Regions from separate parts of the Fervidobacterium sp. genome, predicted to be linked through region 1. Evidence: riboswitches for the same ligand, from Rfam matches in the RefSeq annotation. Region 1 holds a riboswitch; the other holds the start of a gene.
The links. Region 1 has a riboswitch for thiamine pyrophosphate ahead of AC3M61_RS00825 (thiamine ABC transporter substrate-binding protein). Riboswitches for the same ligand answer to the same signal wherever they lie in the genome.
Positions count from the first base shown of each region.

Region 2: another riboswitch for thiamine pyrophosphate. It lies ahead of AC3M61_RS07970 (sulfide-dependent adenosine diphosphate thiazole synthase); the one in region 1 lies ahead of AC3M61_RS00825 (thiamine ABC transporter substrate-binding protein).

Region 1 is NZ_DBOLZL010000006.1:41,701-45,122, reverse strand. Features, by position in the region: gene AC3M61_RS00830 (substrate-binding periplasmic protein) at 1-659, opposite strand, end outside; gene AC3M61_RS00825 (thiamine ABC transporter substrate-binding protein) at 865-1,848, opposite strand; TPP riboswitch at 1,961-2,071, opposite strand; gene AC3M61_RS00820 (MFS transporter) at 2,210-3,412, shown strand; gene AC3M61_RS00815 (MATE family efflux transporter) at 3,405-3,422, opposite strand, start outside.
Region 2 is NZ_DBOLZL010000022.1:74,809-78,230, reverse strand. Features, by position in the region: gene thiC (phosphomethylpyrimidine synthase ThiC) at 1-1,079, opposite strand, end outside; gene AC3M61_RS07970 (sulfide-dependent adenosine diphosphate thiazole synthase) at 1,076-1,903, opposite strand; TPP riboswitch at 1,998-2,110, opposite strand; gene AC3M61_RS07965 (FAD-dependent oxidoreductase) at 2,377-3,422, shown strand, end outside.

The DNA of each region.
Region 1 (3,422 bases):
GCGTCATTCAGTTTTTTCTCTAAAGAGCTGTTTAACAAGACTGCACCTATGTTGATGGAGTAAATCAAATCTTTGTGGACCTGGAAGCCGTATTTTTTCGCTAGATACAAAGCGTTGATATAATCAAAGAATGCACCGTCTATCGTTTTAACAAGTAGGTTAGTTACAATTTCTTCGTTTGACACAAACGTCGAGTATTTTATCTTCTTGCCAGATTTAACCCAATCTTGAACAATTCTCTCACCGGTAGCACCTTTCTTTACTCCAAAAGTGATTTTTTCGATGTCTCCATCCCACTTGATGTCTTTTCTAAGCAGTATCGCAAGTCCTGAATTAATATACGGCTGGGTGAATTTGAAGACCTTTTTCCTTTCATCGGTGATATGAATACCACCAGCTATTACATCTAAACCGAGTTTTGAAAGTACCGTAGTGTCAAGCGCAGAGAATGGTAGCACGTAGAATTCCACATGCATGTTGAGTTCAACTCCGATGACCCGCCAAATTTCGTATTCGATTCCAGAAAGCTTGTTGGACGTCCAGTATGCGTATGGTTCGCCTAATAAAAGTCCTACTTTCAGAAACTGACCGAAAGTATGCGTAAAAATTAGCAGTGTTGTTATAAGTAAAAAAATGAAAATCTGGCTTTTTGTTAACATTTGCACACCTCCAATAGTAGGCGGTAAATATGGGTTTTCTACAAGTTTAGACCAACGTACTGGCATTTTTGTTCAACTTTTTTCAACTTTTTCAGCTTTAATCAGTTACTTTTTAAAGGTCTTTAAAGGTCTTCAAAATTTAAAGCCTCTGGGGTGCCTGGCACTCCAGAGGCTTTTTAAATGCACTACTTTTTTACTTTTTCTGTTATCCAATAACCGCTTTTTCCCATTTTTTGAGTATCTCATCTAACCTATCATTAATACTTGGATCAAGTCTTAGTATCTTTTTCACAGTTGGTACGTATTTGTATACTTCTGGTAGCTGAACATCGATAACAGGGAACATCCACTGGTTCAGAGGTACTTCCTTTTGGAAATCTGGGGTGAGCATGAACTCAATGAATGCCCTTGCGAGTGCTAAGTTCTTTGCGCCCTTTACGATAGCTGCGTATTCCTCGAGCACGTATGCACCTTCCTCGAATATTATAGGCATGTACTTGATTGAGCCGTATTTGTACATACTGTAAGCACCATCTGTTGCATAACTTACTATCATATCAACTTCACCCGTTTCGAGCATCTTGAATGCTGCGCTCCATCCACTTGTAAATGTGAGTACGTTTTTCTTGATTTCCTTCCAAAATTCCATAGCATCATCTTCACCAAGTGCAGCAATAGTCCACATCAGGAATGTTAAACCTGTACTGGAGGTCCTTGGATCGATAAGGACAAACCTGCCTTTGTATTCGGGTTTTAAAAGGTCTTTGAAAGATTTTGGAGGATTCTTTATCCTCTCGACGTTGTAAATCATCGCCAAAGCACCGTAGTCGTAAACTGTACCGTAGTCGTTAACAAAACCTTTGTAGACAAGATTTTTCGAATTGGTGGCACGATACTTTTGCAACAAGTTCTCTTTTATCGCTTTTTGAAGCTGTTGAGGATTTAAACCGATAACAACATCAGCCTTAGGTGTGTTCTTTTCGGCGATAAGTCTAGCCAAAACATCTCCCATAGAACCAAAACTTACCACTTTAACTTTACACTTGTACATCTGCTCGAATTTTGGGACAACAACCTTTGCTATTCCACCCGCAAAACTATCGGATGTATAAATCACAAGCTCTGCGGAAAAAGCAAAAACCGTTACTATCAGCAAAGAGAAAAACACTAATCTGACCAGTCCTTTCATGTTAGTCCCTCCTTCTTAAAGTGTGGGTATTCTTGAAATAAAAAAATCCCTCCGCTTTTGTGTTTTCAACCAAGCGGAGGGAATTTTTAAAAGGCTTTTTATTATCTATCCTGCTATCCTGGTTCCTGGTCCCTCCGCCGGCATTACCCGGATCAGGTTCGAAGGGTCGGGAACTTGCATTCCCCTCTCAGCCCCGCATTCAGGAGCTCCCCTCCAGGATATGGGAAATATGATTGATTCTATTTGCTATTGTAACACACTTTTAATGCTCAGTCAACAGAATATAATTGGTGATGATGTAAACTTACTGATGTAATTGTATTTGAAGAAAGCTTCAAAACTGGATGTGGGGTGTTGAAATGTGAGCAGGCAAGGGATATTCCACAAGTATCATTTCCTTTCTTTTGTAATCTCCATTCAGGCATACCTTTACAGCACGTATATCAATTCAACTGCTGCAAAATTTGGTTTTTCTTTTACTCAGATAGGTCTTGTTAACCTTGCTTTATCTATAGCCTATGCAATAGCTAGTGTGACCTTGGGACACATTGGAACAAGATACGGATACAAAAGGACAATTTCTTTTTTAGCTGTATATCTTTTTATTGTCTCAATGTTCGGGCTTTTTGCTAACAACCCTAAGGGTTTGGTTATTTTTGCGGTTCTCCAAGGTGTCTTCTTTGGAGCATTCTTTCCACAAGTTGAAGGCTTGATTGCAAAATCTGAGAGTTTATTGAGGATAGACCCACCATCGATAACAGGTAGATTCACATTGTCTTGGAGCACGGGAAATATAATTGGGGTTGCGTTTGGTCCTTTTCTTACCGTAAAAGCTGCAAGTGCAATATTTGCTCTGGGTTTAGTAATTTCGGGTATGACAAGTCTGTTGGTTTCTTTAGACTACAAAAAGTTTGGAGATATCATCACATTTACACCTTACAGAAGGCTTCTTGAACATTCTCAAAATGCATCTGTTATCATGAATAAAAGCACGATGAGAAAACTCAGGTTGGAATACAGAATAATTCTATTCCTTGGTGGTTTGATTTACACATCTGTTCTGGCTAGTTTTCCCAAGTTGATGATGCTTGCAGGGCTAAAGCTTGAAAATGCAGGTTTTTTGACTGTGGGAGCAAATATAGGTGTTTTGCTCACTTTCGTTATCCTGCAGTCTTGGAAAGGCTGGGTAGGGAACGAGTATTTTTGTGGCATACTTTTATCAGTTGTTCCAATAACAGGATTAATAGCTTTTTTCGCCAAAAATCCTTTAATGTTCTTGCTTACATCTTTGTTTGCAGGTTTCAGTTACGCAGTTCCATATACATTCGCCATATTCTACGGACTTTTGTCAGAGGAGGAAGAGCACGGCAAACAAGGGGCTTTGCATGAAATGGTTATTGGACTTTTGTTCGGTGTAGGTCCGCTTGTTGGAGGAGTATTGTTTGACAAGTTTGGAGGAAACTTAGGTTTGTTAGTTTACGCATTTTCAATAAGTGTTGTTATATACCTTATTCAACTACTTTTTAATTTTTCAAGAAAACAAAAAAACCAAGCTACTAAATAACCCTCTTTTT
Region 2 (3,422 bases), on a different contig from region 1:
CGTGCAACATCTGCAACAACTGCTGCGATTTTTGCCGCAATCACTCCTTCCTTTACTTCCTCAGCATCCGGTAACCCTACATGTTCTGCAGGGGTTACATAGCATAGAAAATCACAGCCATAATAACCAGCTAACGCCCCGCCAATTGCACTAACAATATGGTCATAACCAACACCTCTATCTGTTGGGAGTGGTCCTAGAAGAAATATGGGTCGTCCCAATCCTATCTTTTTCATAAGCCTTACATTCAGTTCGATTTCATTCAAAGGAACATGTCCTGGACCTTCCAACATAACTTGTACACCAGCGTCGTAAGCTTTCAAAACTAGTTCTTGCATAAAAAAGAGTTCTTCAAGTTGCTGGGGATCCGTAGAATCCACAATAGCACCTGGTCTCATCCCATCACCTAAGCTTAGTGTAATGTCATACTCCCTTGCAATTTGTAAAATGTCATCAAAGTATTCGTAAAATGGGTTTTCCTTATTGTTTTTAATCATCCAACCAGCAATAATAGAACCCCCACGGCTGACAATCTTCAAAACTCTCTTTGAGTTTTTCAGTTTTTCCAACACTCGCTTTGTTATCCCAACATGAATTGTCATAAAATCAATACCGTCTTCAGCATGCTGAAGAACCATGTTGATAAAATCCTTTTCAGAAAAATCCACCACGTTCCTCTTTTCTGCATAAGCCTTCACAGCTGAATCGTAAATAGGAACAGAACCAACCGGGACAGGACTTCTCTTAACAATTTCCTTGCGCATTTCTGTTAAATTACCCCAGGTAGATAAGACCATTACAGCATCGGCACCTGTATTTAAAGCTGCTTCTAATTTTTCTAACTCTTCTTCTAGTGAGGAATATCCTACGGATGTGCCTATATTGGCGTTTACCTTTACTGTCATTTGTTCGCCTATCGCGATAGGTCTTTTCACATTGTGTAATTTATTCCTTGGTATAACGACTTTTCCCTCGGCGACCAGTGCTCTGAGTTTTTCGAACTCGATACCCTCGAACTCAGCACAATACTTCATTTCCTTTGTGATAAGCCCTGCACGTGCTGATTCAAGCTGCGTCATATTTTCATCTCCTTATCAATTTTTACTGCTTCTCTTCTCAAACTCTCTTCTATTAGCTCCGCCGCTTTAAGACCTGACAAAATCATTCCACCAAAGATAGGTCCCATTCTTGGACCTCCACCAACGCTTACCGCGGCCATCCCCATCACATACAGTCCAGGATAAATTTCTCTTGTTCCTTCAACAACAAATTTCTCACCATTTTCCGCATCCATTGGGAATTCATATTCAACAGTTCCGCAGCTACAGAGATTTTCCGTGGAACCTGAAACGGAAACTAGAATTCCGCGCTTAGAAAGCAATCTTACGAGATTAGCCGGATGTCCTGTCCCGTCGACTGTAAACTTTGCAATAACACTTATCGGGTCAACGTGCAATCTTTCTCTAATTGTTGGCATCCAATTTATTACAACTCCGGAAACCCTCTTGTCGTACATCACAAGGTCTTCGACAAATACATTGTTAAATACTAACGTTCCAGCTTTTGTAGTATGGTACAATAATGCAGACGCAAAGTGCACAGAATCAACAACTAAAAATTCTCCAAATTCTTTGCATTTGATACCAAGCTCTTCCACATAGCCCTTCAATTCTCTTTCAAGCACTAACTCATTGAACATCATTCCTCCACCCCAAATACCACCGCCGGGTTCGTTCTTCGCTTCAAAAATTGCAACCTTGTAACCTTTTTTCGAAAGCTCAAGAGAAAGTGCAAGAGCACTGGGACCACAACCTGCAATAGCTACGTCTACCTCCAAAGCTTTGTTCAGCTTTTCAAAAAAACTTTCAACTATCAACCTGGAGATAATCAAATCTTTCTTCATCGTTTTACACCTCCATGCAACCTTTTTTTAAAAAGCAAAGTCCCTCCGAATTTTCGGAGGGACTTTTTAGTTAAAAGCAGTTTATTAGATTTGTAGCTTTGCATTGCCCATGTCCCTCCGCCGGTATTACCCGGATCAGGTTCAAAGGGTCGAAGGGTTGCCCCCTTCCTCTCAGCCCCGCAGTATGGAGCTCCCCTCTGGGCTATTGAATTTTTTCACATACAATATATCACTTCCATATAATCACGTCAAGTACAGAATGAAAAAAATAATACAACGTTTTGATAATTAGATTTAGAAAAAATCCTTAATTTCCATGGAAAACTAAGATTTATTGACCAAACATTGTAAGACGTTAGTTGACAAATAAGCATAGACTTAGTATAATCTAATTGTATTTAAGTTAACTTTATCACAAAAGACAGTTTAAACCACAAAATAAGAATTTCTTCAAAATGAAAGGAGGAAAAGCTGTGAAGGTAGTAGTTATTGGTTGCACACATGCAGGAACGGCTTTCATTACAACAGCAAAAAGACTCTATGGTGACAAGGTCCAAATAACGGCGTATGAAAGAAACGATACGGTTTCATTTCTCTCTTGTGGGATTGCTCTACATGTCGGTGGAGTAGTAAAAGACCCTATGAAACTCTTTTATGCCTCACCTAAATTTCTCTCAGATTTGGGAGCAAAAATGATGATGAGGCACGAAGTAATTGATATTAACATCGAAGAAAAATCTGTTCTCGTTAGAAACCTCGAAAATGGTGAAACTTTCAAAGATAACTTTGACAAACTTGTGATAACTACTGGTTCTTGGCCCATAATTCCAAATGTTCCAGGTGTTGAGTTGAAAGGTATAATGCTTTCAAAGAATTTTTACCATGCACAGGACATTGTAAAACATTCAAAAACTGCCAATAAAATAACTATAGTCGGAGCTGGTTACATAGGTGTTGAACTTGCAGAGGCTTTTAGACGTAACAATAAAGAAGTGGTCTTGATAGATATAGCAGATAGAATATTAGCCAAGTATCTGGACAAGGAATTTACCGATATACTCGAGAATGAGCTTACCATAAATGGAATCAGATTGGCGCTGGGGCAAAAAGTTGTGAAATTTGAAGGAGAAAATGGTTTTGTGAAGAAAGTGATAACAGACAAGGACACCTTTGATACTGACATGGTTGTGTTAGCTACAGGTTTCAGACCAAATACGGACCTATTCAAAGGCAAATTGGAAATGTTGTCCAACGGTGCATTGATTGTTGACTCTTATCTGCACACGTCTCACCCTGATGTTTTTGCTGCAGGTGATAGTGCGGCGGTTTGGTATACTCCCACTAACAGTTACGAATATATCCCGCTCGCTACAAATGCTGTAAGAATGGGAACTATAGCTGCATACAATATATTTGAAGACAGACTTAAATACTCTGGGACTCAAGGGACATCGGGTGTGAAGGTGTTTTCTTACAACGTTGCCACTTCCGGCTTAAACGAATTGCTTGCACAAGAAAA